Regions from separate parts of the Lysinibacillus sp. NPDC097868 genome, predicted to be linked through region 1. Evidence: riboswitches for the same ligand, from Rfam matches in the RefSeq annotation. Region 1 holds a riboswitch; the other holds the start of a gene.

Region 1 (16,564 bases):
TTGTTGTCTAGAATATCTATTTTGCATAAGTATGTGGCCTTTCTTTCTATGATTTTTCGTTTGACCTTTTCATTTATAGCATTATAATAAAGGCAATGTTTTTAAGTAAAACACGTTCGAAGGAGGTCTTTACTGTGCATCCCACACATCATCAGCAACCAATACACGTTGCTATTTTAACGGTCAGTGACACACGCACAAAGGCAGATGATCATGCTGGACAGCGTATTCAAACATTACTTCAAGAAGCTACATTTGACATTGTGGACTATCAACTAACAAAGGATGAGCCATTGGATATCGCTAGCCATGTAAAAAAATGGTGCAGTGATCCAACAATTAATACCATTATCGTCACGGGTGGAACAGGTTTTACACCAAGAGACCAAACTTACGACACCATTTTGCCTCTTTTTGAAAAAGAAATGATGGGGTTTGGTGAATTATTTCGAACACTCAGCTATGAAGAAATTGGCCCAAGAGCGATGTTTAGTCGTGCCACTGCTGGGAGTCTTCAACAAACAGCCATTTACGTTTTACCAGGTTCCACAAATGCCGTGACACTGGCTATGACGAAGCTCATATTACCTACTGTCAAACATTTTGTTGGTGAGTTGAATCGCTTATGAAAATGAAAATTGCTGGTATTGTATTAGCTGGCGGTCAATCCTCTCGGTATGGTAAACCTAAAATGTTTGAGATGTTTGCTGGGCAACCTTTATATAAGCATAGTCTCATAGCGTTGCAAAAAAATCAGCTATCCCCTCTCATCATTGCTACAAATGCGCACTTACAATATCAGTTTGAACAGGAAAACGTCCACTGGGTCATCGAAAAGCAACTACATCAAGGACCCCTTTTTGCCTTGCATCATATTATGACAGCCTATCCTGATGTGGAATGGTTTTTTGTCGTAGCAAGCGATATGCCTTATATGAATGCTGATTTTATCGAAAAAATGGTCACTCACATTAATGACGATTATGATGCGATTGTTCCATTGCAAGCGCTACGCGATCAACCATTAGCTGCATTATATCGCCGCACAGCTTTATCCAAGGCACAACAATTAACGGAACAAAACAAACGGAGTATGAAAGTGCTGTTAGCGCAACTACGAGTTTGTTATGTCCCTTTTGATAATGATAACCCAACATTTATCAATATTAATGCACAGCAAGATTGGTCAAAAACAAATAAAAAGGAGTCTAACAATGAATAATTTTACACACTGGAACGACGAAGGTCGTCCTAAAATGGTTGATATTTCAGAAAAGGAAATCACGACACGTACTGCAATTGCTCGTAGTATTATAACTTTATCTGATGTTGTTTATGAAGCCATCCAACAAGGTGACATTAAAAAAGGTGATCCAACGCAAGTTGCTCAAATTGCAGGGATTATGGGTGCAAAAAAAACCGCAGATATCATTCCCATGTGCCATCCCATCATGCTACAAGGCACAGATTTTCAATTTAACTACGAAAAGACAGAGAATGGCTATGAGCTCCATATCCAAGCTACGGTCAAATGTAGTGGCAAAACTGGTGTTGAAATGGAAGCCCTCACTGCTGTATCTATTGCTGCATTAACTTTTTATGATATGTGTAAAGCGGTTGATAAAACAATGGTCATTAAAGAAACCTATCTTGTTGAAAAAACTGGTGGGAAAAGTGGTACTTTTGTGCATAAATAAACAGAAAAATTCGGCATCATTTTGCCGATTTTTTCTGTTTTTATCCTCTACCCTCCAATATGAGACATTTCTATTTTTGTATTTTTCCTTTTTGCCATCGTATGTTCATTACGTTCATCTGAATAACGATCATCTCTTGTTTCCCATACCTTTGTAATACATTTTATGATGGCGGCATCATCTTGCCCTGATCGTAATAGCTCTCTTAAATCCGTACCTTCTGTTGCAAATAAACAAGTGTATAATGTTCCTTCTGCCGAGAGACGAGCACGTGAGCAACTGGAACAAAAAGAATCCGTAACAGACGAAATCACGCCAATCTCACCTTGTGCGTCCTGATATTGATAACGTGTTGCCACTTCCCCTTTGTAATTTGGAGCTGCTGGCTGTAACGGTGAAAATTGATGAATTTGCTCAATAATGTCCTTTTTGGACACAACATCATCTAAGCGCCAACCATTTGAATTTCCTACATCCATATATTCAATAAAGCGTAAAATATGCTGTTTCTCTTTAAAAAATCGTGCCATTGTTACGATATCTTGATCATTCTTTCCTTTTTGCACAACCATATTAATTTTCACTTGTAAACCCGCTTCTGCAGCCTTTTCAATTCCTTCTAACACGGTTAATACTTTGCCACGATGACCATTCATCTCAGAAAAACGCTCATCATCAAGTGAATCGAGACTAATTGAAACGCGAGATAAGCCAGCTTGTGCCAATGGTTGGGCAAATTTTTTTAATAAAGAACCATTTGTAGTTAATGCAATATCTTCTACGCCTTCTATGCGGTGAATGCGCGCAATTAATTCAGGCAAATCACGACGAAGTAATGGCTCTCCGCCTGTAATCCGCACCTTTTTCACATTTAAAGAAACAAAGATTTTTACTAATCGTTCAATCTCATCAAAAGTTAATATTTTATTAGACGGTAAAAATGCGTAATCTGGACCAAATACTTCAGCTGGCATACAATAGCGACAACGAAAATTACAGCGATCTGTTACGGATATTCTTAAATCTCTTAAAGGTCTATTTAATTGGTCTTGTAGATCCGGCATTTAATCTCCTTCTTTCAGTGCATTCTGAGCAGGTAATAGGATGCGTTTTGGATGTGTATAAATATTCAGAGTATGTTGTCGGATAAATCCTACCGTCGTAATGCCAAGTTGCTCTGCTAATTGCAATGCTAATTCAGTTGGTGCTGATTTAGATAGCACAATTTCACAGCCTATTTTGGAGACTTTTAGTAAAATTTCCGACGATATACGTCCGCTAAAGACGATGATTTTATCTTGCATACTGATGTTTTTACGCAGGCAATAGCCGTAAATTTTATCTAAGGCGTTATGACGTCCTATATCCATGCGACTTAAGACAATGCCATTGACATTACATAGTGCGGCATTATGCACACCACCCGTTTTCTTAAAAATGTTTGCACCATCCTGCATCTCATGCATTAAACGGAAGCAATCCTCAGTCGTCATTTGCACATGAACATCTTCCATTTTTTTCGCTACTAATGCATCATTGGTAAAAACAAATCCTTGCCGACTCATGCCACAACAAGAGGTAATATAACGTTTATTTTGCGTCTGTTGGTAATAGGGATTGAGATGTTTTGTTTTAATATGCACAAAGCCCTCTTTCTCTTGATGCCAGATTTCCTCAATATCCTCAAAGCTACGTATCACTCGTTCAGAAGCTAAGTAGCCGATGACCATATCTTCCACGTACTCTGGTGTACAAACCATCGTAACAAACTCTTGCTGATTAATTTTTACAGTCACAGCATATTCTGAGACGATTAAATCATCTATTTCTTTTACTTGCTGGCCTTCTACGCGCGTAATTTTTCTTGTTATTGCTCGGTCCATAAGGCATCCCCTTTATACACTGATATTTTTTTCAAAAACAAAGACGGAAATTGCAAAATCCTCTTCAATTTTAATATCTGAAAATAAGTGCAGTAATTTGCTGCCTATCAATTCTTCCATCCCCTCGGGTGGTGATTGTGTATATAAATCCTGAATCATACTTGTCCTTGCAGCATGTACCATTTTTAGCCCTTCGGGTGTACTGGCAATAAATTTTTCCGTCGGTGTAATATTTCCGTATAAAGTGGATACAGCCATATTCTCGACAAAAACAGTATGAATACGCTCTGGCCCTTTTCCAAATACTTCTTTTCTTAACTTTCGAATCATATCATTAAATTCATGTATTTTTTTAGACATAGCAACGATTCTCCCATCGTAAATAAACTTTTTTAGGCAAATTGATATGAGGTCACCCTTACAGTTTGTTAATGATATAGCAACTTGAAAAAAATTAAAAGAGATAATATTTTTTGATAATCATTCTCATTTAATAAATTTTATGATTAATATTGTTCATTTTGAAGGATAAGTCTATAATAATACATATCACAAATGGAATTGATTTATTTTAATCCCTATCTCACGATGTTGCATAGTGTTTTTAATATTTGAATTCTATTGTTATTAAAAATAAAAGTAGATTGAGTTTTTAGCAAGACCTGCTAAGAATTTTATCCACCATGAATTATTAGCATGTTTTGGACATGTAATTTCATGGTGGATTTTTTTATTTTTTTAAAAACCGAGACATGGATAACTTGTTATTATCTAGAAATTACACCTATTTCAAGGTAGATAAAAGAACAATAGGGAATTACAATAATAACAAGACAATCGCTTCAAAAATAATCAACTCGATTTGTTATTCCCTTTTGTCTTTAGCCGTAACAAATTGTCCTATAAGTCTCAAAGTGAATAGGAGGAAGTTACCTTGACTCAAATTAATATTAATGGCGCTCCATATGATGTAAAAGAAGGAGCTACAATCCTTGATACCATTAATCAACATGCCATTCCTCATCCTCAGATTTGTCATGTGCCCGCTGTAGACCCAATTGAAACATGTGATACTTGTATCGTGGAGGTGAATGGCCAATTAGTTCGTTCCTGCTCCACAAAGGCAGTAGACGGCATGAATATTTTATTAACTTCTGACAAAGCAAAAGCTGCCCAAACTGAAGCAATGGACCGTCTACTCGAAAATCATTTACTGTACTGTACAGTATGTGATAATAACAATGGAAATTGTACATTACACAACACAGCCGAATTAATGGAAATCGAGCATCAAAAATATCCGTACACGCCCAAAGTTGAACCACATGAAGTGGACATGTCGCATCCATTTTACCGATATGATCCTAACCAATGCATTGCATGTGGGCAATGTGTAGAAGTTTGCCAAAATTTACAGGTAAACGAAACATTATCACTCGATTGGGAAGCAGAAAGACCACGTGTAATTTGGGATAAAGGCGCAGCCATCAATGATTCTTCCTGTGTAAGTTGCGGTCAATGTGTAACCGTTTGCCCATGTAACGCCTTAATGGAAAAATCCATGCTTGGAGAGGCTGGATTTATGACTGGTTTGAAACAGGATATGTTAGATCCAATGATCAGTTTGATTAAGGAAGTTGAACCAGGATATAGCGGTATTTTTGCCGTTTCCGAAGTAGAAGCAGCCATGCGTAGTAAACGCACTAAAAAAACGAAAACAGTATGTACGTTCTGTGGGGTAGGTTGTTCATTCGAAGTTTGGACAAAAGACCGAAAAATTTTAAAAGTACAGCCTTCCGATGGTCCAGTAAATGCGATTTCGACTTGTGTCAAAGGGAAATTTGGCTGGGATTTCGTCAATTCTGAAGAACGTATTACAAAACCTCTTATACGTAAAAATGACGAGTTTGTTGAATCATCATGGGATGAAGCACTGGATCTAATTGCAACAAAACTTGGTGGTATTCAACAACAATATGGTCCTGGTTCTGTCGGCTTTATCTCTTCTTCTAAAATTACAAATGAAGAAAATTACTTAATTCAAAAAATGGCACGTCAGTTATTTGAAACAAATGACGTCGATAATTGTTCTCGATATTGTCAATCTCCTGCTACAGATGGTTTATTACGTACAGTAGGTTTAGGTGGTGACGCTGGTACGATTAAAGATATTGCTAAAGCTGGTCTTGTTATTATTGTTGGTGCTAACCCAGCTGAAGGTCACCCCGTTTTAGCAACGCGTGTGAAACGTGCACATAAATTACATGGTCAGAAATTAATCGTTGCCGATATACGTAAACATGAAATGGCTGAGCGTTCAGATATCTTTATGCGTCCGAAACAAGGGACTGACCAAGTTTGGTTAATGGCAGTTACCAAATATATCATAGATCAAGGATGGCATGATGAAGCCTTTATTCGAGAAAATGTCCTTCATTTTGATGATTTCAGACAAGTGCTTGAAACTTATACACTTGATTATGCGCAAGAAATGACTGGTATCACGAAAGAAACATTGATTGAAGTTGCTGAGATGATCCGTGATGCAGACGGTACATGTGTTCTTTGGGGCATGGGTGTAACGCAAAATACTGGAGGTTCATACACATCAGCTGCTATTTCAAATTTACTATTGGCAACTGGTAACTATCGCCGCCCCGGTGCTGGAGCATACCCTCTCCGCGGTCATAACAATGTTCAAGGTGCCTGTGATATGGGAACATTACCAAATCTATTACCAGGCTATCAAAAAGTGACAGACGATGAGGCACGTGCAAAGTTCGAAAAAGCTTATGGTGTTCCTATTCAGTCCCAACCAGGTCGTACTAATATGCAAATGTTAGATGCCATTATGGAAGGTAAAATGAAAGCGATGTATTTAGTGGGCGAAGATATGGCGCTTGTTGACTGTAATGCCAACCATGTAGATGAGGTACTTTCCCAAATAGAATTTTTTGTGGTACAAGATTGTTTCTTATCACGTACAGCACAATATGCAGATGTTATATTACCAGCTGCCCCTTCCCTTGAAAAAGAAGGTACATTCACAAATACAGAACGTCGCGTTCAGCGTCTGTATCAAGTTTTACCAACACTTGGTGAATCAAAAGCGGATTGGGAAATCCTTCAAGCCGTGGCACGTCGATTAGGAGCAGATTGGCATTATGATCATCCAAGTGATATTTTTGATGAAATGGCGAGCCTGTCTCCCCTATTCTCACAAGCCAACTATGATGTCTTAGAAGGCTGGGGTAGTTTCTGTTGGGGTAGCCATGATGGAAAAGATACACCGTTATTATATGAAGATGGCTTTAACTTCCCAGATAAAAAGGCCCGTTTTGCTTTAAATGATTGGGTACAACCAGTTGAATTTGAGGCACAATACGATTGTCATATTAACAATGGTCGTATGCTTGAACACTTCCACGAAGGAAACCTAACAAATAAATCGAAAGGTATTCAATCAAAGGTACCTGAGATTTTCGTTGAAGTCTCACCAGAATTGGCAAAAGAGCGAGGCATTGAAGATGGAGCCCTACTCCGTTTAGTATCTCCATATGGCGCATTAAAGCTAAATGCCCTTGTTACAGATCGCGTACAAGGAAATGAATTATTTTTACCAATGAACTCTGTTAGCAAAGATTCAGCTATCAACTTCTTAACTGGTCCTGCAGCAGATATTAATACATCAACACCAGCTTATAAACAAACAAAAGTACGAGTAGAAGTGCTAAAAGCAAAAGGCAAAACACCACTTCCTCGCACTAACCCTCGCTATAAAAAGCGTCATCCTCAAAATGGTGTTGAGGTACAACGAAAATGGAATCGTCCTGGCTACGTTCACTTAACAACCATAAACGAAAGAGAGTGAGAGCATGGCTGCACCCATTACAAATATTAAAAAACAACAAGTAACAGAAGAACAGCTAAAGGAACAAAAATTAGACAATCTTAAACAACTGCTATCTGATCAAGAAGAAGCGGTCAATCAAGTGTTGCGTATTATGGCTGAATTAAATGATATCGGTGCATTAGAAGCAGCCATGAAACTACTAGAAGCCAAAGAAGAAGTCGCCCATGTTGCACTTGGACAATTAACACGTAAACCTGTAACCAATATCATTAATAATTTAATGGGGGTTGCGGGAGCATTGACGGAACTAAATCCTGAAACAACGACTAAGCTAATTGATGGCTTAAATTCAGGTGTGGAGGAAGCCAACAAAGCACTTGAATCCGATGAAAAAGTAAGTGCCTTTAAGCTTGTAAAAATGTTAAATGATCCAGATGTCAATCGTGCGCTCAATTTTGGGGTCCATTTCTTAAAGGGACTTGGCAAAGGTTTAAAAGAATAAGGTGGTTCTGATATGTTAGTACAAGAAGATGTAATTAACGCATTACAACAAGTTCAAGATCCTGAGCTTCATCAGAGTATCGTCACATTGAATATGGTGCGCAATATTCATATAAACGACACTCATCTATCACTGGATATTATTTTAACGATACCGGGATGTCCGTTAAAAGCGAAAATCCAGCATGATGTGGAGAAGGCATTACAAGCGATTGGTGCCTCCAGTGTTGCCATTACCTTTGGCGCTATGACAGATCAGGAACGTCGTGCATTAACCGCCTCTCTACAAGAAAAAAATGTTGATGCACAAGGAATGCCACACATGTTGCAGCTTAATTCTGGTGTGCAATTCATTGCCATCACAAGTGGCAAAGGCGGAGTTGGGAAATCGACTGTTACGATTAATTTAGCGGTCGCTCTTGCCCGTCTTGGTAAACGTGTAGGCATACTAGATGCTGATATTTATGGCTTTAGTATTCCTGCTATGATGAACATTGACCAAAAGCCTACTATGCTTGATCAAACAGCGATTCCAATTGAACGTCATGGGGTTAAATTGATGTCGATGGGCTTTTTCACGGATGGGAATCAGCCTGTTATGTGGCGTGGTCCTATGCTCAACAAATGGATTCGCAATTTCCTTGTCAATACGGTATGGGGCGATTTGGACTATCTCTTGATTGATTTACCTCCAGGAACTGGAGATGTGGCCATTGATATGGCTGCGATGATTCCACAAGCACAAGAAATCATCGTGACAACACCGCATCTTGCCGCGTCTCATGTCGCATCCCGTGCAGGCTTGATGGCACAACATACGAAGCATACTATTCTTGGTGTAGTAGAAAATATGGCTTATTTTGCAGGGGCAGATGGTCAAAAAAACTATCTCTTTGGACAAGGTGGAGCCGAACACTTGGCAGATTTACTGCAAACCCAAGTAATAGCTCATATTCCGTTCGCCCAGCCTGAAGAAAATACAGGCTCCTCGGTATATGATGAAGAAACAATCATAGGCGAAATATTTACTCAGCTAGCAGAAGATTTACTATATTCTTAATCATAAATCCCTTGATTTGCTTTTACACAAATCAAGGGATTTTTTCTGTCACAAATAGCCAGCCTTTTTTAATACTTGCATGAAATAAAATCGATACGTATTTTGCACGAATGTATCTAAAGGGAGCCCTACATTCACCTGATATTTCGTAAAAATAAAATAAAACCGTTTATCCCATTTTAAACGTAATAACGCTCCTGCATCTTCACCATACTTCGCTGTAAATTCCACAATCAAGGGCTCAATCATCTCATAACAATAGTCTTTTAAATTCGCTAGTGCTTCAATATCTTTATCCCTTTGAAAGCGAATAATCCAATCCACTAATTGCTCATTCATATCCAAACGTCATCCTTTTATATAGAGTTTCTTCCTATTTAATAATACTCTTTTTTTAAGGAGCCGAAAAGTGAACTATTGAATTATCAGAATTGTTTGGGTGACTGGCACTATATTGGGGTTGCGAAAATTTGTTTTTCTTCTGGGTCCCATAAAACAATTCCAACATCTTGTTTTTGATCGATAATACGAATCGTAACAGGAACATAGTCAAATAAAATAGAATTTAATTTTGTACTAATAAACTGCAAAAGACCAATCAATTCCGTATCATTTATTAAAGGTGCATGTACCTCTATTTTAATATCTGCTAATTTTCCGTCTTCATATCGCAGCTTTCCAAATGCTTTAGGATTTAAATGTTTGAAATTTTTTTGTATTTCTTCTTTAAAACTTAATAATTTATTATATGTATCTTGGTCCAAACTATATAAGGCATCGGAAGGGAACGTGTAATCTCTCTTATCTATCTCAGTCCATTTATCTATTTTATCCTTGCTCTCCGCAATAAAGGTTTCAGCTAAGAAAATACCTGGTAGTATATCATTTTTATTGGATTCTTGATACAACGTTAAATAGATTGGCACATTCGGCATTGCTTCATTTTTTCTTATATCTTTTACTATTGTTTCAGCTATTTTTTTACCATAATTACCTACATCATTTACATCATCGTCATTATTATCAACTTTCACTTGGTCTGTATAAATCAAGCCTTTATCATCAGATACCCGTATGTCATAGTATTCATTTAATGATATGGCTAATGATATCCCTTCTATTTTTCCACTTTTTTTGTTAATGTAATTTTGTTCTAACACATGTGATAAAATGAGCGGATTCGCTTTTTCATCCTCTAAAACATTACCAGTATTATTTTCTATTGGTGGATTTAAACCTAGGCCTTCTTCAGTTTTTCTAGCTAACCATTGATTAATCGTATTTTTATCTAAAAATTGGCCTTCCTGCATATAAAAACTATTTGGAGAAAAATAATTTACTGATAAATTCATTAACCCCTTCTCAATTTCATTAATATTTAAAGTATTATTCATATTACTAACAATTAATCCTCGAGCAACATTCAATTTAGCAGGTTGTTGAATTTCGAATGTTTCCTTTTTCTGAATTGAAGATATATACATTTTTTCTTTATTATTATCGTCTTCATCATCACTACAAGCAGCTAAAAATAATAAAGGTGATATCAATAATAGTGCACTCTTTCTTATCCCCATATCTATAATGCTCCTTTCTTATTGTAATACTATGAAAATCTTTCACTACTATCGTCATACCTTATATTACCATAAGTTCTATTAACATTTATATTAAAGACTTTTTATATTGCAAACACTGTTTGTTATTTAAAGACGGTGCAAAACCTCCAGCTTCTAGAAAATAAAACAATCGTTTTACTGTTATTTAAAGATCATGTTTAATCCAAAATGGAGTTTAATCTACATACAAAAAACCCTATAAAAATACAGGGTTTTTGCAAATTATTTATATAAATAAACTCTCACTCATAATGGCTTTTAAATAATGTACTGTTCCTTGAACATTAGTCAAAGAATCTTTAGTCAATTCAATTGCCATTAATACTTCATCTGGCACTTCAAAAGGTGCTTTTATATATTCCGTAAACTTGCTTTAAATCCAAATTTCAGATCCTGATCTATCGCTACTAAAGACAAGTCAGAAATAAAAGCATCTGATTGTCTAATTTTTTATTTCAAATTTATATGGCAAGTCAAACATGCTATTTTTTCTAACTAAATAAGTAACTGCGAAATTGTGTGTAAATTGTTTGGGTGACTGGCACTCTCGGGACAATACCGAACTTAATCCTTACGAACTTATTTTGTTCCGCTTGCTCCAAATCCAGAAGCGCCACGAACAGTTTGGGATAATTCATTTACTTCTAGAAGTTGAATAGAAGGGACAATCTGGATTACCATTTGTGCAATACGCATTGATTTCTCAACGATAAATGTTTCTTTACCATGATTAATTAAAATAACGCCAATTTCCCCTCTGTAGCCTTCATCAATTGTACCTGGACTATTAAGAACAGTTACACTATGTTTTAATGCTAGTCCACTTCTTGGACGCACTTGCGCTTCTGTCCCTTTTGGTAATTCAATTTGTAAGCCTGTTTTTATTAATTTTGCTTCTCCCGAAGGAATTTCTACTGCTTCTATTGAATAAAGATCCATTCCAGCGTCACCTGGATTTGCTTGCAAAGGTAGCAATGCATCAGCATGAATTCTTTTGATTTTTACGTCTAAGTTCATTATTTTCATCCTTAACGATTAAATTTAAATGTGTCATCTGTAATTGGCGCTACTTTTGCTTTTGCGTAAGTAGAACCCTTTTGTGAAAAGAAGTCATAGGTTGAGCCTTCATTGCGAATACCATTCATAACGATAGGATTAACTTCTTCTTCCGGGAACATTGGGTCAAATCCAACATTCATTAACGCTTTATTAGCATTATAGCGAACGTAAGCTTTTACTTCAGGCGATAAACCTGTTTCAGCATAAATATCCTCTGTATAATTCATTTCATTTTGATATAAATCCAGCAATAATTCATAACCCCATAATGTCAGCTCTTCTTGCTTTTCTTTAGAAAATTGCTTGTATAAATTTTGAGCAAAGAAGCCTACTGCCACACCGTGGATGGATTCATCGCGTAAAATAAGGGAAATAATTTCTGCACTATTGCGAAGAAAGCCTTGCCCTCCTAAGTACAATGGATAGAAGAAGCCAGAGTAGAAAAGGAAAGATTCTAGCATAACGGACGAGAACATCGCTTTCCATAAACTTTCTGAATCCCCTTCTTCAATGCTATTATAAATATCTGCAATTTTATTAGCCTTATATTGTAGATATTCATTTTTCTTTACCCATTCAAACAGCGCGTCAATTTCTTCATTTGTACAAAGCGTTGTGAATATATATGAGTAGGATTTTGCATGTATCGCTTCAAATGCATCAAATACAGTAAGAACAGCCTTTTCTTGAAGATCTGTTGTAAAAGCAGCAACACGATTCATCCCAATATTAGTTTGAACTGTATCCAGTAATGTTAAGCCTGCAAATACTTTCTTATACGTATCTTGGTGCTCGAAATTTTTCCACTGTTGGATATCCTTACTTACTGCAATTTCTTCTGGAAACCAAATTTGTTTCCATTGTTGGTCCCAAAATACTTGTGCTAGTTCACTCGTTGATTTATTCCAATTGACCGCTTCGTAAATTATATTTGACATGCGACACACTCCTCTAAGCTTTGCAAACGTTGACGGACATAATAAACAGACTTAATCCCTTTTACCCAAGCATAAATATAAATTTTAGCCAACTGTTCTGTTGTCCAGTTATCAGTTACATACAGCGTCATCGAAATACCTTGGTCTACATGTTTTTGAGATGCTGCATATAAATCGATTAAATCATATGGATTCACATCATATGCTTCAACATATAAATGACTGTTCTCATTTGTTAAATGTGGCATTGGATAAATTGTTCGACTATCCGCATAATCACGTACCTCTACACGCTCAGTACTTGGTGCAATCGAAGCGGTACAGCTACGAATATATGAAATACTACCAGTTGGTGCAATAGCTAAACGATAAGAATGGAATAAACCATATTGCATAACATCCTGCTTTAATGTTTCCCACATTTTTGATGTCACGATTGGAATATTTCCTAGTGCTTTTAATACAACAGGTGAGAGCTCTACTTCGATTTTATTTACATATTGATCAAAATAAACGCCTGAAGCATAATCACTATCCTCGAAACGGTAGAAAGTTTCGCCTCTTTCCTTAGCAATCTCCATAGATGATTTAAGTGAATAATAGTTCATCGCTTCCATAAAGCTATCCATAAAATCAATCGAATCCTTTGAACCATACATGATTCCTTCTGTAACAAGATGGCCATGCAAATTCATACAACCAAGCCCTACCGAATGCATTAGCTTATTTGCTTTAGCTACAGGCGGTACATTCGTGATGTTCGTCATTTGCGACACATTCGTTAATAAATGCATTGCGGTATCAACTAATGTTCCAAAATCATTTACTTTACTTGCGGCATGAATATCAATTGAACCTAGGTTACACGATACATCCAGCCCGTATTCATTTGGTTCATTTTGGTCAGTAATTATACTTGTTTCCTGTACTTGTAGAATTTCTGTACATAGGTTCGACATTTTTACACGACCTATATTTTTGAGTGGGTGTACATCGTTGACATTATCATCGAAAATTTCGAAAGGATAGCCTGATTCAAATTGTGCTTTTTTCACTTCTGTATAAAGTCTACGCGCATTCAAGCGTTTAATCTTACGGATATTCGGGTTATCTAATAACTCGTAATACATCTCAGTAATTGAGATTTCAGACATCCGTTTACCATATTCTTTATAAATATCATATGGACTAAACAACACAATATCTTTATCACGTTTCATAAGTTCAAAGAAAATACTTGGAATAATAATACCTGTTGATAGCGTTGCAAGACGGATTTTATCATCCGCATTTGGCTTTTTCGATGAAATAAAATTTTCTATATCTGCGTGGAAAATATTTAGATAGACAACGCCAGAGCCGTTTCGTTGTCCAAGCTGGTTCGAATAGCTAAAAGAATTTTCTAAAAGTTTCGCAACCGGGATAACACCACTTGCACGATTTAAAATTTCTTTAATTGGGTCACCTAATGGACGTAAATCTGTTAAGTTTACCCCCACGCCTCCGCCAAGGCGTGATAGCTCCAAACAATAACCAATATTTTCAGCAATACTATTCATTGAGTCGTCCATTGATAGTTTAAAGCAGCTTACTAATTCGCCACGTGCTTTTTTCCCACTATTTAATGCGGTTGGCGTGGCTGGTTGGTACGCTTCCATCATTGCCTCAACAGAACGTTCTGCTAAGACAGTGTTCCCTTGTGCTAAATATAAAGCAATAATAACAATACGATCCTCATATTTTTCTAAAATTTCTTCTCCGTCACGACTTTTCATTGCGTAGCTATCATAAAATTTACTCGCACTCATAAAAGAAGGGAAGCGGAAATTGTAATCGTATGCTTTTTTGTATAGATGTTTAATAAAATCTATATCATACATGTCGATAAATTGTTTCTCATAGTAACCCTCTTCAACTAAATAGCGAATTTTTTCTTCAATATCAATAAAATAACGTAGACGCACATTTACATATTCTAAAAAATAACGGCGTGTTGCTTCACGGTCCTTTTCAAGCTCTAATTGACCTGTCGTGCTATAGCGATTAAGCACCTCATTATTAAGCTTTAAGTATGTTTTCATCCCTTCACCCTCGTTTCATAAAACATTTGTATGACTTCATAATCAGCCTGATATCCCCGTAAATCTAATTTACATACTAGGGGGACCTGATAGGCTTCTGCAATTTTCTCACCAGCTCCGCCAAACACATGGTGCCCAAAATTACTGTTACCACTAACAGCTACTCCCTTGCAAAATTCCCTGTTTTGCTCTAAGAAGCGGGCTACTTTTGCAGGAATATCACCTAAGCCGTCTGTGTATGTTATTAAAAGATAGGGCTCAGTCAACAATAATCCATCATATATTTCAATTGATTCACCATCTAATTTAGTAACAATACTTCGCACATTACCTGTACGACTGGCATAAACGATCATATTGCAATCATCTCAATTTGAGAAACAATTTCTTTGACATCTCCTATAAATGTGTCATTTACTTCAAGAACAGGCACACTTAAAAAGCCTGCGTCCATAATTTTTTGCTTTGCTTGTTCGTCATGATCAATATTCACAATTTCTGCCTCAAGTCCTGCGCGTTGTAATTCCGATTTGACCCAAAGACATTTTGGGCATATAGTTTTAGTATAAAGTTTCATTTTAAATTCCCTCTTTTCATAATATAAAAAGGCTATCTCTTGGGAGAGACAGCCTAAGTTAGAAACGTAAAAAAGCAAAATAATAGTCACGTCCCCATTTCTTATTCCCCGAAGAAAGGTTGATTTGTTTTATTATAGGCAGGTCTCCTGGCTTTGCTTCATTCTCTGATATCCTTCCCATACCAATGCACAGTGGATTAAATCATCGTCAGCTTAACAGTTGCGGGGACAGCGTCGGATATACCGAACTTCCCTATTAAACTACATATAGTAGTACCTACATAAAACGAACACAATATATTGTTATTGAACACAATTAAGTGTACCATCCTTCAAGTAAAAAGTAAATCCAGAAAAGTGAATTCTTTATAGTGTAACTTTTCATTATATTCTTTAGGATTAACAAACTGTTAATAAATGAAAACAACTAGCTAGTTAAGCATAATAAACAGTATAGTCAGTAGTTCCAAAGAATTATAGCTTGATTTACATGACGACTATTCATAGAATCTCAAGGAATTATTATGCTACCTACTGCAGCCTATATTAAACTGAAGATGATATATAATATAAACTTCTTAATATAAGTTTATATCTGTTAAACCATTTTAGCCACTATCGTAAGCCCTATTACTACCATACATTTCTTTTACTTTATCCAGAAAAAAGATTTTAAAAAGAATCTGCCGTCTGTTAGATTTCATTTATACTATTTTTGTAGAGCGATCTAACCCTTCTTTGTTCTTTTGTACTCGTTTGCTTTTCTGATTAAAAACGAATAGCCATCTGACATCAATGAAATCTCGACATCAGATGGCAATTTAATTTAAGAAAGTCTACATGTAAAGATACCAACTAGCTCAGTTATGAGCTGGAATAAAGGATTCCACAATTGCAGCTAAAGCTTGAATGGTATCATAGCTATCACCCGGAAACTCGGATTGGGCAAATTCAACTTGAAGTTCCTCACATAATCTATGACATTCATATCCGACTTCAAAATAGGACTCAATATCCGCTGATAGAGAAAGGAGCTCACATGTGACGATACCTTGAGCACCCTCGCCTTGCAATGAATTAATCGTATCTTTTACATTTGGACCTAGCCAGTCACCTTTCCCATGACCACTTCGATATGTAATATGCCAGTTATCAATTTGAACTGTTTTTGAAATGGCTTCAGCTAATTCAGAAAACTGGCGTACGTAGTTATCGTTTTTTTCGGGATCAATTGGCTGACTATGGACTGTATATAAAACGTGCGTCTGTGCTCGTTTTTCAACAGGAATCCATTCA
Region 2 (16,564 bases), 460 kb from region 1:
GAGTACGCTTGTAATGAAAAGATCGTTTTCTCTTATTCTAGATAATCAATATGTTGATTGCTGTACTTGTTGTCGTAATGTTTTGGCAGCAGCAACCATATGAGCGAGCGCTGCAACTGTTTCAGGTTCTTTTCTCGTTTTTAGACCACAATCTGGGTTGATCCAAAATTGATTTGTCGATAATACTTGGAGGCTATCCTGCATGATACTTAACATTTCTTGTTCGCTTGGCACACGAGGACTATGAATATCGTAAACACCTAATCCAATCCCTTTTTCATATGGGTTTATTTGCAGTGATGCAATTAGCTCTCCATGACTGCGTGACGTCTCTATAGATATAACGTCAGCGTCCAATGCACTAATTGGTTCAATAAAATCATTGAACTCACAGTAACACATATGTGTATGAATTTGTGTTTCATCCTTTACACTAGCCGTAGCGAGCTTAAAAGCCTTCACTGTCCAATCCAAATATTCGCCCCAATTTTCTTTACGTAAAGGCAAGCCTTCACGTAATGCAGGTTCATCGACTTGAATAATAGCAATGCCAGCCGCTTCTAGTGCCTCAACCTCTTTCCTTAGTGCAAGTGCAATTTGATAGGTTACATCTTTTCTTGCGATATCGTCACGTACAAATGACCAGTTTAAAATCGTAACGGGACCTGTTAACATTCCTTTCACATATCGATTTGTTAAACTTTGTGCATAGGCAGTTTCTTTCACTGTCATCGGTGCTTCCCATGCAACATCACCGTAAATAATCGGTGGTTTCACACAACGTGAGCCGTACGAAACGACCCAAGCTTTTTCTGTAAAAGCGAAGCCTGTTAGTTTTTCACCAAAGTATTCCACCATATCCGTACGCTCGAATTCACCATGCACTAGTACATCAATATCTAAATCTTCTTGTATGGCAATCCACCGTTTCGTTTCTTGTGCGACAAAGTCAGCATATGCTTCATCTGCAAGCTGTTTTTTACGCCATGCATTACGTGTGCGCTTCACTTCATCAGATTGAGGAAAACTACCAATCGTAGTCGTTGGGAATAGGGGTATCTGCAGTGACTGTTGTTGAATAATCTGACGCGCATTATAATCATTTTGACGTTCAAAATCCTCTGTTGACATCGTTTGTACTTCTTGTTGAACTGCTAGATTATTTCGTACGGAATGTTTTTTTAATGCTTCAATTGCTTTCATGCTCTCAGAGATAGTATGATTTGACGTGTGATTTTTTTCTTTTAAATATTTAGCCACCTCTGATATTTCTGCTAATTTTTCATCAGCAAATGCAAGCGCATTTTTCAAGACAGGCTCTAATTTTGTTTCAAGTGCGGTCGAAATCGGCACATGCTGTAAGCTACATGACGATTGAACCCACAGCTCCTGTGCACTAGTCAGCTGTTCAATTGCCCTAACTGTTGTACTTACCTCTGCTAAATTTGCCCTCCAAATATCTCGTCCATTAACAATACCTACTGCCAATACTTTATCATGTGGAAAGCCAAATTGACGTAGCGCCTCCATATTTTTCGTATAGCCATGAACAAAATCCAAGCCAAATCCTTGTACAGGGAGTTCAATAAGTGTGTTATAAGCTGATAACGATTCAAAATAGGTTTGTAACATAATATTAGCCTCTGGTACAGCCGCTGCTAATTGTGTATATATTTCTTGCACAAGTTTGACCTCTGCCTCATCTAATGATGTGACTAATGCAGGCTCCTCTAATTGAACCCAGTCAGCACCGGCTGATACTAGTTCTTGGATAACCTGCGCATACAGTGGTAGTAGTGCTAAAATAAACGCAACTTGTGATACTTTATCGTAACCTTTTGTTAGCTTGCAAAATGTATATGGCCCGATTAGCGTTGGCTTTGCAGTAATGCCATATACTTCTTTAACCTCAAGGAAATCTGCAAGTATTTTATTGTCTGTTAGTTGCAGAGCTTGTCCTTCATATTCAGGTACAATGTAATGATAATTTGTATTAAACCATTTTGTCATTTCACTAGCAACAGCTTCTTTATTTCCACGCGCTACCGCGTAATACGTTTGTAAATCAACCTTTACACCCTGCCAGCCGAAGCGCTTTGGCACTAAGCCAAACATCATCGCTGTATCAAGCATTCTGTCATACGGGGTGAAATCCCCAACAGTGACAATATCTATACCGCTACAAAGCTGCTTGTCGATGCGTGCAAGACGAATTTCTTTCATTTTTTGTAAAAAATCTTCTTCTGTAAGTTCATTTCTCCAAAATGCCTCTAATGCCTTTTTCCATTCACGGTCTTCCCCTATGTATGGGTAGCCTATTACAGTCGTTGTATACGTCATATTACTTCTCTCCTCTGGTTTAAAATAAAAAAACCATCTTCCTTTTTTGGAAAATGGTAGTTAATGTATATCTAAATTAGCTATGACGAGGCGATACGATAATATATTAATTATCGTATATATTCGTTAGTCGCACAGTGCCGATTCGGTCACATCTCACCACCTATTTCCACGTAGGTTATTTGGTGTGTACTAGACATTGGCAGGTCTCCTGGCTTCTCATCAACACGCCTCACAGCCTTCCCAGTTCCCCAGTGGCATATGTGATTTGCTCCGATTTACAGTTGCGGGACAGCGTCGGATTTACACCGACTTCCCTTTTAAGCCAAACTTTCATTTGGCACCAACTCTTACACAATATTTAATTATGTTTCTTACTATAACATACATTTTTCTGAAAAGTATAACTTTTATGAAGATATGTATATTATTTCGGTACATAGTTCTTTTAGTAATTCTCTATTGTACTGATTGACGACATCATAATATAACAATCTACTAACAAAGAGGTATTTAAAGGAATTTGTTGAATATATAGTTATAACAAGAAATACTGAGGAGGATTACTATGATTGTCGGATTACATCACGTACAATTAACGATTCCAAAAGGTACCGAAGAGCAAGGGAAAGGGTTTTATTGCCATGTGTTAGGGCTCAAAGAAATAGAGAAACCAGAATCCCTTAAAGGGCGTGGTGGATTTTGGATACGAGTTGGTCATCAAGAAGTACATGTTGGCACAGAAGACGGCTTTGATCGACTAACAACGAAAGCGCATATTGCCTATCAAGTAGAAGATGTAGCATATTGGAAAAAAATATTAACAGAGCATCATATCGAAATCCTCGATTCTGTTCCAATTCCGAATTTTGAGCGCTTTGAATTTAGAGATCCTTTTGGTAATCGGGTAGAAATTATTCAGCCAATTTAAATTTTAAAAAAAGCAGCCATCGATGGCTGCTTTTTTATTTACAGTTTAAAGTGCTGAACCTCTTTGTTTAAATTCTCTGCCATCGATGCTAAATAATCTGTATTCTTCGAGATTTCATCCATTGTTGCAACTGTTTGATCAATTGTGGCAGTCGTTTCCTCTACACCAGCTGCAGACTGCTCTGATATAGCTGCAATTTCATCGATAGAACGATTGATTTGCTCAGTTGCTGTTGAAATGCCCTGCAAGTTTTCTGTTATCCCTTGAATATTACTAACCATACTATTAACAGCAGAGGCAATTTGTTCAAAGGTAGTATTAGTAGTCGTAATTTGCTCTGTGCCCCTTTTCACTTCTTCATACCCCGTTTGAAGTGATGCTGTTACCCCAACTGTTTCGTTTTGAATTCGTGTTACTATAGATGAAATATCCGTCACTGAATATGATACTTGTTCTGCAAGCTTGCGCACTTCGTCAGCCACAACAGCAAAACCTTTGCCTTGCTCCCCTGCACGTGCCGCTTCGATTGCAGCATTCAATGCTAATAAGTTGGTTTGATTGGCAATATCGTCAATGACAGAAACTAATTTAGATATTTCCTGTGATTGCCTATTTAAGCCTTCTACTTTTGCAACAGCCTCTTGGACAATTTTATCAATAGCAAACATTTGCTGTGTTGAGTTATTCATTAAATGTTGGCCATTTGTAGTAAGTTGCAATACTTCACTCGAATAGCCTTGTAAATCTATGCCTTGTGCATTGGCTTGCTGGACATTTATTTTAAATGTATCAATCATTTGCGCTAAATCCCCTGCATTTTGTGCTTGTGATTCAGAGCCCCCCGCTAGTTCAAGCATTGTTAGTGCAATTTGTTCTGCACCCGTTTTCACTTCTAAAGAAGATTGTGCAAGTTGTTCACTGTTGGCAGCAACATTGCCTGAAACAACATTTATAGAACCAATAATTTCATGGAGCTTACTATTCAATGTATTTGTCGATTGCACAAGTAAGCCGATTTCGTCCTTCATTCTTCCAGGCAAAGAGGGCTGACTAATATCGCCATCTGCCATTTGCGATATTTTTTCTATTACTGCTTTTATCGGATTAGCAATCATATACGCCGATATGTAAGCGGTTACAATTGCAACTACAGTTGTGATTACTCCTATCATTAAACCGACATTCATCGTTTTCTTCGATTGAGCGATCATTTCCTGCCCAAGCTTATTAATAGATGCTTCTCTTGCACTTGCAAGGTCCCCGTATCCTTCTCTAATTTCTACTGCGAGACTATCAACAGAATTAAGGTTTTGAACAGCCAATTCTATATTTCCTTTATCATATTCATCAAATACTTTCGTTTGTACAAAACTTCGCCATTGTCTTGCTTTTTCAACTGTTGCCGTTAAGCTTTTATCTGTCGACAAATCATTTAATATTGTATTATTTTCTTCTGCAATTTTTATATAATCATCAAATTCCTGTTTATAAATTTGATTTCCTGTTAGGACGTAGCTTTTAGCAGCAGTTGTTCGAACACTAATGGTCGATGATAACTTTTCACTTGCTGTTAACAACTGTAATTCTTTATTAACAATTTCTTCTCCAGCAGCAATAACACGTTTATTGGCGAAAAAGCTATAGGTGTTAAAACAGGCGATGAAAAATACAACAATGAAAAAAGCACTTAAAATTTTAGCTCTAATTGTTTTGAACCTAAGTATTTGCAACATACTATTTTCCCCTTTCGTTCGTGAAATTCGTTCGTGAAATTATATAAATTACTACTATTGAACAACTAATTTCGCCAATATTTGCGGGCAAAGCTTTAATCTATTTCTACCTAAATATAACATATATTACCTATAATACCCATGACTCGAACTATATATTTCCCACTTAATGATCAACAATAAAATTCCCATAATACGTGCTTTTATAAGTACACTTTGACTAATAAAGTTATTTTTATATCATTCCTTACCCTTATTTTGATTTCTCTATTTGCACATTGCCTAGCATTATTTCTATGAGTAACAATGCATAGTTACTAGTGTTTTTTGTATGCACTATTTATCAAACTGAAACATTTGTAATGAAACTGTAAATTCAAGCGATAAAGCCTTATATATCAAGGTTTTTACATAAAGTACGGCTCCCTGTGGAAACATTTACCTCGCAGAACCCCTACTTTTTCATGCTACGATTATTGCAACAGCAAGCAAACAGATATGAATTTACTGCTCGCTTACAGGAGGTAAAAACAGCATGAAAAAACAATTCTTAAAAACTACACTAGCATTATCGATTGGATTTAGCTCATTCGGAATCGTTCAAGCATCCATTGAACCAATCAAAGTTGAGGCTGCAACGACAAATGCACAACATAATGACAAAGCTGTCGCAGCGAAAGCTGAGCAACTTATTCAAACAGGAAAAAGTTTAATTGGTAAGGCCACATATAGTAATTCAGTTTACAAGTCTACATATCCTTACAAGTTTTCTTGTGCTTCATTTATTATGTATATTTTTGAAAAGAATGGAGTAGATATTGGGACTTATAATGAAAATTATATGATCCAGCAAGGGACATTTGTTCCTAAAAGCCAATTGCAAAAAGGCGACTTAGTTTTCTTTAAAAGTAAAAAAACGGGCACAGACCCCGATCATGTAGGCATGTACATTGGAAATAACAAAATTATTCATATGGCTGATTCCAAGCAAAATATCGTCATTTCGGATATGAGTAGTAAGCCTTATTATACTGACAACTACGTATCTGCACGAAGAGTATTACCAACATTACTATCGGCTAACCCTGCGACGAAAGGCGATACAGTTGTTGAAAATGCATTAACTTATAAAAATAAAGTAACAATAAGCTCATTAAATAAAGAACAAAGCTTACGTTTTACAGCACCTGGTTTCGTAGAATATGTCTATCGTAAGAGCGGTGTAAAACTTGGCGCAACAACCTTAAAAGAACAAATGGCTAAAGGAACTACGGTATCACGCGCCAATTTAAAAAAGGGCGACTTAGTGTTCTTTAATAGTGTGAAAGGGTCAAAAAACCCTTCCCTTGTAGGTATCTATGCTGGAGATCAGCGTATCATCATTCCAACTTCAAGTGGTGTTACTACTAGAGTACTCTTTGTTGATTACTATAAAGAGCATTATTTAACAGCAAAACGCGTATTTTAAGAAAATCAGCTGCTATTTGACAGCACGACGTCTTATCTTCACTCTATAAAAATAATAAAACATAGCATACAAGCAGTGTAATTACCACGCTTTGTATGCTATGTTTTTGATATAATCAGCGGAACCTTACATTACCGTAAAATGGATTTTATCTAAGCACATAAGGATTCTTTCGCATAAAATAGCTACTGATGAGTAGTCGCTAGTACGGCCTTAGAAAAGGCTATTTTTCCTTTAATTGATTAGCAAATTCAATCATGGATCGACTAGACATAGGGCCCTTTATTAATACAATCGTATCTTTATCAAGTTTTGCTTTAAGTATTTCTAGTACACCTGTGACATCTTTAAATATATGAACCTCCGCAGTTGTTCCATCTTTTTTTGCTTGAGCTGCTATATCTTCAGCTCTTTTTCCAATCGTAATAAGCATTTGAACATCTCTCTGTGCCACCATAGAACCAATCTCACGATGATACTTTTCTTCGAAAAGACCCAATCGCTTTATATCACCTAATATAAGGATTATTTTTTTATCTTTTCCTATCGTATCTAAAACCTTTAAAGCAGCTTCAACCGATGTTGGGTTATTCGTCCATGTATCATCTATAATGGTACTTTCACCGATACCAGTTGAAAATTCCAGGTGCCTTGCCATCGGTTTAAATGTTTTTAAACGCGAGATTGCAGTTTGGATAGACACTCCCATTTCCTTTATAGCTGCGATAGCCGCTAGCGCATTATACACTTGATGTTCTCCGTAACCAGGTACAAAGATCGTATACTTTTCATTAGATACTTGCAGGATAAATTTCATGCCGTTGTTCGTAAATTCAATGTTAGAAGCTTTGTAATCTGCATGCTGCTGAACGCCAATAGTGATAATTTTCCCTTTAAATTTATGCAAGGGTACTTTTTTTGTATTTTCATCATCACCATTGATGATTAACGTGCCATCCTCCGATAACCCTTCTAAAATTTCAGCTTTCGCTTTTATATAGCCCTCAAGATTTTTACATCCATCTAAATGATGCACACCAATATTTGTAATAATTCCAATTGTTGGTTTGTAGATCATACATTGATGTTTGATGTTACCTGTATTCCCCAGACCTAGCTCAAATACAGCTGCTTTCGTTGTTTTATCGATGCCCGTTAAATACGGTAAAGATTGGCGAGGCTCATTTTTGCTACTAACTGATGCCTGCACATTCCAATCTTTACTTGCAATATGTTTAATCATTTCTTTTGTTGTTGTTTTCCCACATGTTCCGGTTAATGCGACAACTGGTATATCAAAAAGGCCTCTATAGTATTCAATAAACTTCCAGTACGCCTGCAAAGTACTTTTTACTTGAATAACGGTTGTATTATCGAGTGCGTTTTTAAGTTCATTTAAAGGTTTATCTGAAATGACGAGGGATGGCCCCTTCTGGTCGATTTCCTTCCAATTAATAGACTCACTTTTATTAATGAACATTAGTGTATTTTTCTGTGTCAAATCATGGCGGTTATAATAAATAGCATGTTTGACAAACCACTGCTCAGAACCGCTTACTAAAACCCCTTGTAGTAACTTTCTAATCACAGTCACACTTATATTTTGCACGTTAACTCCGTCCCCCCTCTCATTATTATAGTATGAAAAATGATAGCTAGAAGTTTGGGTAAAGGAGCGTATCCATCCCTATTTCTAGCAACGACTATTATTTGTTGAATTACTTTATCTTTTATTCAGAGCGCTCCTTTCTAGTAGATTACTATACAATATTATTAAATGACCTCATGTGACACAGTATTTATCCTGTTGTCATTGCATCCATCATTACTTTGTATCTCTAAATGATTTTTTTATTTTTAAATCTGCTGCCAGATTGGAAATTTGTTTACTATACATATCTCCTTTTATCAGGACAATTGTATTTTCATCTACTATTTCATGTAATAACTTATAGACGAGTGTACTATTTTTAAAAGTATAAACAGGGTCTCTAAATCCTAGTTTCACTGCATGATCAGCCATAATTCGGGCATGCTCTCCTATTGTAATTAGCACATCTACACCAATGCGATTGATTAACTCTCCTGCTTGCTCATGGATAACATAACCCCACGATCCTAAATCGGTGATCGTTCCAATAACGGCTATCTTTTTCATGCCCTCTCCTACTGAATTTAAGACCTTTAAAGCTGCTTCTAATGAAGTCGTTGTTAAACTCCAAGTATCATCTATTAACAGTGAATTATTAATGCCTTCAAAAAGTTGTAGCTGCTTTTTCATTTTCTTGAATGACACTAATTGTTTAATTGCTAAAGAAATCGGTACATTTAATTCATTAATAGCAGCAATCGCGGCTAATGCATTATATACTTGATGCTCTCCAAATCCAGGGACGAAAACGTCATATTTTTTCATATTGTGATGCATCGTAAACTGCATGCCATTTTCAACATACCGAATATGACTTGCTTTAAAATCACATGATGCATGCTGCCCGATTTTAATAATATCTCCCTTGAATTTCGACAAATCGATTTTTTTAATATTTGCATCTTCCGCATTGAGAATTAATGAACCTGCTGGATTCACAATTTCAACCATTTCGCCTTTTGCCTGTATATAGCCATCTAACGTTTTACAATAGTTTAAATGGTGGGCTCCAATGTTGGTAATAATGCCGATAGTCGGCTTGAAATACTTTCCTGCATTCCTTACATCCCCAGGTGATCCAACCGCTGTTTCAAAGACAGCAACTTCTGTTTCATCATCGATGCTAAGTAGATATTGCAAAGAAGCTGTTCTAGAATTACTGCTTAATGTAGTTGCAGCAACTTCTTTTTCAGCAGAAAGAATATGCTTAATCATCTCCTTCGTTGTTGTTTTTCCAGAGGTACCGGTAATTGCAATAACAGGGATTTCAAATTGACTACGATAATAATGTACAAACTTCCAGTAGGCCTCATCTGCATTCTCTACTTGAATGATGATTACTTTTTGAGGAATTTCATCCTGACTATACAAACGATCTGTTACAAGTACTAGTGGGGAAAGCGACTCTAGACTTTTCCAGTTGATAATGCGTTTGTTTGTAAAAAGTGCAGTATACGGTTTTTTAACTTGTTTTAGTCGATATGCGCCATACTGGATCAGCACCTCATCCGACCCTTGCAATAATTTACCTGCAGTAATCGCTGTTAAATTCTTCACCGATAGAGGCTTCATATCAATTCACACTCCTTTCATTTCTATTATATGAATAGACACAAAAGTTGCTTGGATGTAAACATGATACATAACTAGAAGAAAACTATTTCACAGCATATATATAAAATGTATATTAATAATCCAAGTGCCAACTGAAGGAGTGATTATACTGAAGGCAATTATATTTATAGGTACAAACAAATCTGGATCTAGTCGTGAAGCGATAAAAGCAGCAGAAAAATTGGGTTACTTTACGGTACTCTTCACAAACAATACAAAACAATTACAACAGAGAAAAGCCTATCCAGACATTCATAAAATGGTTCTTATCGACACCTCCAATATAGAAGAAATGATAGAAGAAATTCACAATTTGTTTGATACCGGATTAGAGATAAAATCAATTGTTAGTTTTGTAGACCCATTTGTTCATATTGCCTCTATTTTATGTGATGAATTTTGTCAAAACTATACGTCATCATCTGCTATTGAAATGATGGAGGATAAAGAAAAAACAAGGAATATCTTAAAGGATCAACCTTATTCCCCTAAGTTTGTTCTAAAAAAACCACACGAATCATTTACAAATAATATGGTATTCCCACTAATCGTTAAATCACCTAAATCAACAGGCTCTAAAGACGTACTGTTTGCAACAAATAAAGACCAACTCGATACACACCTCACATTTCTCCAAAACAAAAATCCTGGGGAAACCATCATGATTGAAGAATATATTGATGGCCCTCAATATTTAGTTGAAGCTCTGGTTTATAAGAGCCAAGTTCATACGATTGGTATTATTGAACAAGAGATTACACAAGGCAAGCGATTTATTATTACAGGCTATGGTGTACTCGCAGAAGTACCACCGCATATTCAAAAAGGAATTGAAGAGGTGCTCCATTCTATCGTTGATGTATTTGATATTGAAAATGGAACATTGCATTTAGAACTTCGTTTAACAGATAACGGTTGGAAGCTCATTGAAATTAATCCTAGAATTTCTGGGGGCGCTATGAATAACATGTTACATGCTGCATTCGGATTTAGTTATGTGGAAGAAACACTTAAGTTATTTTTAGGTGAACAACCTAATATAAACCCACGCCATAATAAGTTCGTTTTCACAAAATATGTGATTGTAGAAAGTAAAGGTGTGTTAGAAAGAGTAATTGGAAGAACTAGGGCTTCAAAATCAACAGGTGTTGTAGATGTCTATGTAAAACCTAGAAAAGGAACAATTTTAACCCCTCCATTATCTATGGGGCATCGCTATGCCTACGTCATTGCTGAGGGCAAATCGTTAGTTCAAGCTAAAAATAATGCCATAACAGCCGCTAAGGAAATCAAATTTCTAATAAAAGCCTTATAAATTTTTCAATACACTTGTTAAGATTACAAATGAAGCAGTTTTTGCGGATGTGGCTTTGTCCTGCTACATCCGCTCTAAAATTACGCATCCAAGTACGACATTCAATTTATACATATCATTTTAAATACAGCACAAACATAAACAACCCGAGTAGTTGACCTATCAATTTGGCAACTGCTCGGGTTATGTTATTTATGCTTTAAATGTTTTATCTAAAAATTTAACCGTTTCAAACATATTAGTTTTACTTGCGCCCTTCACGAGAATCGTGTCATCAGGCTTAATAAGTTCCTCCAGCAAGGCATGCAAATGATCTTTGTTCGTGTAATGATATATGTTCTCTTGTTTCATCCCTTTAGCCTTTGCTGCTGCACCAATTTCTTCGGTCCTGAACCCATAAGTAATTAAAAGATCAATACTTTGGTCAGCAATATATTCACCCAATTTACGATATTCTTCTTCTCTTAAATCTCCTAGTTCCCGCATCTGACCAATAATGGCAATCCGCCTCTTCTTACCGACATTTGTCAATACTTCAAGAGCAGCCCTTACACCTTGAGGATGGGAATGCACAGTGTCATCTATAACCGTTATATTTTCACGACAGTTATAGACTGTCAGCCTTCTTGGCGGTTTTTTGAAATGTAAACCTGCTTTTATTTCCTGCGGCGTAAACCCTAAATAATCAGCAACTGCGATTGCATTTAGCGCATTATATACATGATGTTCTCCTAATATTGGAATAAATAATTGGATTTCCTGCCCTTGGAGTTTCATTTTAAAGGACATGCCATTTTCTTTATATTGAATATCGTAAGCTCGATAGTCTGCTTCCGTCTTCACTCCAGTTGTCAGTATTTTCCCTTTAAATTGATCAGTCAATAAATATTTCGAGTTTTCATCATCTTTATTTAAGATAAGTAACCCTTGTTGGTCCATACCTTGAATCAATTCTGATTTAGCTTTCGCAACTAGTCTCACATCACCATCAAAGTTACCAACATGAGCAAGACCAATATTCGTTACGATACTAATATTCGGTTGAATAATACTACAGTGATTCGTAATAATCCCTGGATAGGCCATTCCGTATTCAAGAACGACGGCTTGGTGGGACTCATTAATTTCTTCAGCATGTTTTTTAGTATGCTCGGTCGTATTCCAATAATCTTTAGATTCGAATACATTCCATTTTTTAGATAATATAGACCCTAAAAATGCCTTCGATGTTGTCTTCCCTGCACTTCCAGTAATTGCAATAATCGGTTTATCGGTTTTTGCATCTATATAACTTGGCTTTGGCTCTACCGGCTGAGGCTTTGACTCTACAACCATAGGCTTTTGCTCTACTGGTTTAGGTTTAGAATCTACGAGTTTTGGTTTTTGTTTAACCTTCGCTTTTTTTACAGGTTGGTGGTTTTCTGCTAAGTATTTTGCATAGCGAATTGAATGGATCACGACATCTAATTCTAAATAAAATGCTGGTGGACAGCCTGGACGCCAGTTTACTTCATAGACCCAAATTCTTTGTTGCGCATCTAACCCAACATCAATCCCAATTTCATCAATGACTTCTCCAAACTTCGTCATCTGAATATCATCTAAATGGCGTGCCAAAGATAATGAAAAATGTTCTAACATTCGTCGTATATTATAAGCTTCTTCCTGAAATTCCTGCTCCAAAAATGGATCTAAATAATTTGTATATCCTCCGTTATTTATATTTGGAATAATCGAGCCATGTGGCGCTATTCGTGGATAAACTGTCGTCACAACCCATTTTCCCTCACCATTTTTTTGCACATGTAGACGAAAGTCATATACTTGACCCGATTTCATTTTTGATTGAATATAAGGTTGCATAATAAATGTTCCTGTAGCAAGTAGTTCATTTACTAATGCGTTTAGCTGGGGTTTTGAATACATACGGTTATCGCTATTTTGCCGTACCTCGAAATTATCCCCTATTTTTATAATGAAATAAATTCCTTTACCTTTCCGACCATCAATCGGTTTAAATACTATTTTTTTATGATGGGCAATATAACTATGAAATACATCGATGTTTTTTACTATTTCTGTAGGAATAATATATTTATCAAATTCTTTGGCTTCTTTTAATCGCTCCATAACATTCCATTTATTTCCTATAGAATGTGTAGTAAATGGTATTTCCTTTTTCAATCTCTCTATAATATCTTTCGACACCGATAATTTTTCTGGACTTCCAGCATTATAAATGACATCTGGAAAGGGCATCACTCTTTCATGCCATTGCCCATCTTCTAATACCTTCCCATCGATAGTACGGTTGTCAAAGTTTACCTTTCTAGGTGTAAAGTAAAAAAAATCTACCCCTTCTGCTTTTGCAACTGCTGCATATGCATATGACTTGAGAACAGTTTTAGGATCTAGACGATGATGCAACATCCCTATAATTGTCATGCGTTAATCTTCCTTTCTATAGATTCTTTCTATTAAATTCAGATTACGCAGCTTGCATATGGACAGATGCTCTAGTTTTTCAATTATTTTAGTAGTTTTACCATAGAACGTTTCTTACCACTTAGGCTCAATAATGAATTTCTTTTTTAATAAATCAGGATTTAATAGCTGTATAGCTGAAATACTTCCTAATTCAATAGACTTTTCTGTACTTGTTCTTTCTAGTCTTACAACATCAGCAATTGAGTTCGTTTCATTGCCTTCATAATCATAACCTCGTAACAGTGAAATGGTTCCTCGGCAACGCTCCTTATCAATTTCTTCTATACGGAAATACTCTGTTTCAAATTGTTTGACAGTATCTATTAATCGTAAATGTGCTCCATTGTGCGTTATTAAAAAAAAGGGAATGGTATCACTACCAACTATTTTCACAAGAAGCTGACCATAATATTTCGAATGAAAATCTGTGATTATATCCTGAAGTGCTTTTATATCGAATAGCGCTTCACTTACAAAGTGGTTTCTTCCTTTTTCAACACCCAATTTCCCCAGCCCCTTCCTATTCCATTTTCGCAATGTATCATTACTCGAACAGTAGCAAAAATTTTATTTGTCCTTTCTCGTTATAATATGTACGTTATTGAAATATGACGACATAATTTATAAGGTGACACTAAAAAATAACAGCGTTTTACAAAAAAAAGAATGCTAGGAGTTTACCTAGCATCCTTCACACTATTGATATGAAATTTCCGCGAAGTATTGCATTAATTCCGCGGTTCAGTGCGATTTTTCCGCAATTCTATGTATTAATTCCGTGGTTCGCAATGGTTATTCCGCGATTCTATGCTTTAATTCCGCGATTCGCAATAGGTTTCCCGCGATGCTAATGTGCATGATGTTGATTCCCTTGATTGAGCAGTATTACACCACCGATGATTAATGAAATGCCAATTGCTGTATAGAGATTAAAAATATCTCCCCAAATGACAATGCCTAGAACGACTGTTAAAGCTGTCCCAACCCCTGACCAAATCGCATAGGCTAAACTTAATGGTAAAGTTTTTAAACATAAAGACAAGCAGTAAAAAGAAATGCCATAACCAAATGCAACTGCGAATGATGGACCAAGTACAGTAAATCCTTCAGATAGCTTGAGCATTGTTGTCGCAAACACTTCACAGACAATAGATATCGTTAAATATATATAACCTTTCATTTTCAAATCCCCCTAATGGCTTCCGCCGGCGAGGTTTAAAATTACCACACCGATTATAATCAATAAAATGCCCGCAAGCTTTTTGACATTAAAATATTCTTTATAAAAAACCACGCCAACAACAGCCGTTAACGCTGTGCCTAATCCTGCCCATACCGCGTAGGCAGTGCCAATCGGTAAAGATTGCAATGTTAATGATAAAAAATAAAAGGCAGCCCCATACCCTATGACAACGCCTAGTGAAGGTAACAACCGCTTAAATCCTGCAGTTAGTTTCAACATTGAACTGGCAAAAACCTCCGCAACTATTGCAATGAATAAAAAACCTAATGCACTCATGTTTGATCGTCCTTTCTCGTCATTTGCAATAATTGATCAAAAACAGTTTCAGTTACTTGCTTAGATACTGGTGCGATATTTAATAACTTGGAATAATACAAACCATCAATCGTTAAGCGAATCATATGAACGATTGATGAATCAAGGCCATCGTGTAGCAGACTTTCGAGTAATTGCTCATAGGCAATGGAAATTGAGTTATCGTCATTATAGAGAATTTGAATAGCTATATTAATCCAAGCTCCGTCTTCATAATCTTTTTGTGAAGCTAAGATAAACCCCCTTGTTCTTTTACCAGTACCATGCTCCAGCTTAGTTAGTGCTTCAAAAGAGTCGACAAATTCTGTCATAATGGTTTGCGCAATAGCCGAATAAAGGTCATCCTTGGATTTGAAATGATACAGAAGACCACCCTTACTGATATTCGCCTTTTGGGCAATTTTGTCCAACGTTAAAGTATGTAAATCATGTTCCTTTAAATATTGAATCGCCGTTTGGATAATATGGGCACGTTTTAAATCTGCCTTCGATGACATCGTATCCCTCCTTAAAAACTTCTAATAAAAACCGTCTGGACGGTCTTTTTTTATTGTATAACGTCACATGAAGTATCGTCAACAAAGAAAGTCCCAAATAGTATGCACTATTTGGGACTTTCTCTACACGTTCCGACTTACAGCAATCCTGCATTTTCTAAAAATGTCCGTGCTACATCTTCTATATTTTTTCCTTCAACATTTACTTGATAATTCATTTCACGCATTTCGTCATCTGTTATTTGATTGGCAAGCTTGCCTAATACCTTTTCAAGCTCAGGATACTTTTCGAGTGTTTCCTTTCTTAACAATGGCGCACCTTGATATGGTGGGAATAGCTGTTGATCATCTATTAAAACAGTCAAATCATATTGTCGTAGCTCACTATCAGTTGAATATGCATCTAATAAATCGATACTGTCTGATTGAATAGCTTGATATCGAAGCTTTGGTTCCATCGTTGTAATAGAAGCAATATTAATACCATAGCGCTTTTGAATGCCTAAATAGCCATCTTCACGATCATTAAATTCTAACGTAAAGCCCGCTTTGATTGTGTCTTGAATAGCTTTAATATCTGATATCGTTTGTAATTGATAAGTTTCAGCCATTTGTTTTGAAACAGCCAATGCATACGTATTGTTGTACTGCATTGGTTTGAGCATGACCATATCGAATTTTTCCAGCATGCCTTCTTTTGCTTGTTTATAAACATCCTTTTGGTCATTATTTACCGCTTGCTCTTTTAAAAACTCTGCTATTGCTGTACCTGTAAATTCAGGATAAATATCGATGCTTCCTGATTTAAGTGCATTAAAGACAAAGGAAGTTTTACCAAGTCCAGGTTTTAATTGCACATGTAAATCTGTGTCATTTTCAATTAATAATTTGTACATATTAATCAGTATTTCTGGCTCAGATCCAAGTTTCCCCGCAATCACAATATCCTCTTTGTCATTAAAGTTTAAGA

What was found. A riboswitch is a leader RNA that binds a small molecule or an ion and turns the genes downstream of it on or off. The one in region 1 is predicted to bind cobalamin.
Region 2: another riboswitch for cobalamin. It lies ahead of metE (5-methyltetrahydropteroyltriglutamate--homocysteine S-methyltransferase); the one in region 1 lies ahead of ACIQXJ_RS11455 (glutaredoxin family protein).

The regions. Positions count from the first base shown of each region.
Region 1 covers NZ_JBIWBS010000001.1:2,295,000-2,311,563, forward strand. Annotated here, with positions in the region: gene ACIQXJ_RS11375 (thiazole biosynthesis adenylyltransferase ThiF) at 1-27, opposite strand, end outside; gene ACIQXJ_RS11380 (MogA/MoaB family molybdenum cofactor biosynthesis protein) at 135-629, shown strand; gene mobA (molybdenum cofactor guanylyltransferase) at 626-1,222, shown strand; gene moaC (cyclic pyranopterin monophosphate synthase MoaC) at 1,215-1,697, shown strand; gene moaA (GTP 3',8-cyclase MoaA) at 1,745-2,761, opposite strand; gene fdhD (formate dehydrogenase accessory sulfurtransferase FdhD) at 2,762-3,580, opposite strand; gene ACIQXJ_RS11405 (Na-translocating system protein MpsC family protein) at 3,593-3,940, opposite strand; gene fdhF (formate dehydrogenase subunit alpha) at 4,515-7,451, shown strand; gene ACIQXJ_RS11415 (helical membrane plugin domain-containing protein) at 7,456-7,935, shown strand; gene ACIQXJ_RS11420 (Mrp/NBP35 family ATP-binding protein) at 7,948-8,994, shown strand; gene ACIQXJ_RS11425 (hypothetical protein) at 9,043-9,333, opposite strand; gene ACIQXJ_RS11430 (CamS family sex pheromone protein) at 9,444-10,571, opposite strand; gene dut (dUTP diphosphatase) at 11,193-11,630, opposite strand; gene nrdF (class 1b ribonucleoside-diphosphate reductase subunit beta) at 11,642-12,610, opposite strand; gene nrdE (class 1b ribonucleoside-diphosphate reductase subunit alpha) at 12,598-14,691, opposite strand; gene nrdI (class Ib ribonucleoside-diphosphate reductase assembly flavoprotein NrdI) at 14,688-15,047, opposite strand; gene ACIQXJ_RS11455 (glutaredoxin family protein) at 15,044-15,268, opposite strand; cobalamin riboswitch at 15,389-15,564, opposite strand; gene ACIQXJ_RS11460 (ferrochelatase) at 16,129-16,564, opposite strand, start outside.
Region 2 covers NZ_JBIWBS010000001.1:1,838,522-1,855,085, forward strand. Annotated here, with positions in the region: gene metE (5-methyltetrahydropteroyltriglutamate--homocysteine S-methyltransferase) at 46-2,340, opposite strand; cobalamin riboswitch at 2,525-2,703, opposite strand; gene ACIQXJ_RS09105 (VOC family protein) at 2,909-3,271, shown strand; gene ACIQXJ_RS09110 (methyl-accepting chemotaxis protein) at 3,310-5,004, opposite strand; gene ACIQXJ_RS09115 (C40 family peptidase) at 5,540-6,472, shown strand; gene ACIQXJ_RS09120 (UDP-N-acetylmuramoyl-tripeptide--D-alanyl-D-alanine ligase) at 6,696-8,081, opposite strand; gene ACIQXJ_RS09125 (Mur ligase family protein) at 8,298-9,695, opposite strand; gene ACIQXJ_RS09130 (ATP-grasp domain-containing protein) at 9,847-11,052, shown strand; gene ACIQXJ_RS09135 (YheC/YheD family protein) at 11,245-13,497, opposite strand; gene ACIQXJ_RS09140 (hypothetical protein) at 13,612-14,043, opposite strand; gene ACIQXJ_RS09145 (DMT family transporter) at 14,387-14,719, opposite strand; gene ACIQXJ_RS09150 (DMT family transporter) at 14,732-15,058, opposite strand; gene ACIQXJ_RS09155 (TetR/AcrR family transcriptional regulator) at 15,055-15,594, opposite strand; gene ACIQXJ_RS09160 (ABC transporter permease/substrate-binding protein) at 15,732-16,564, opposite strand, start outside.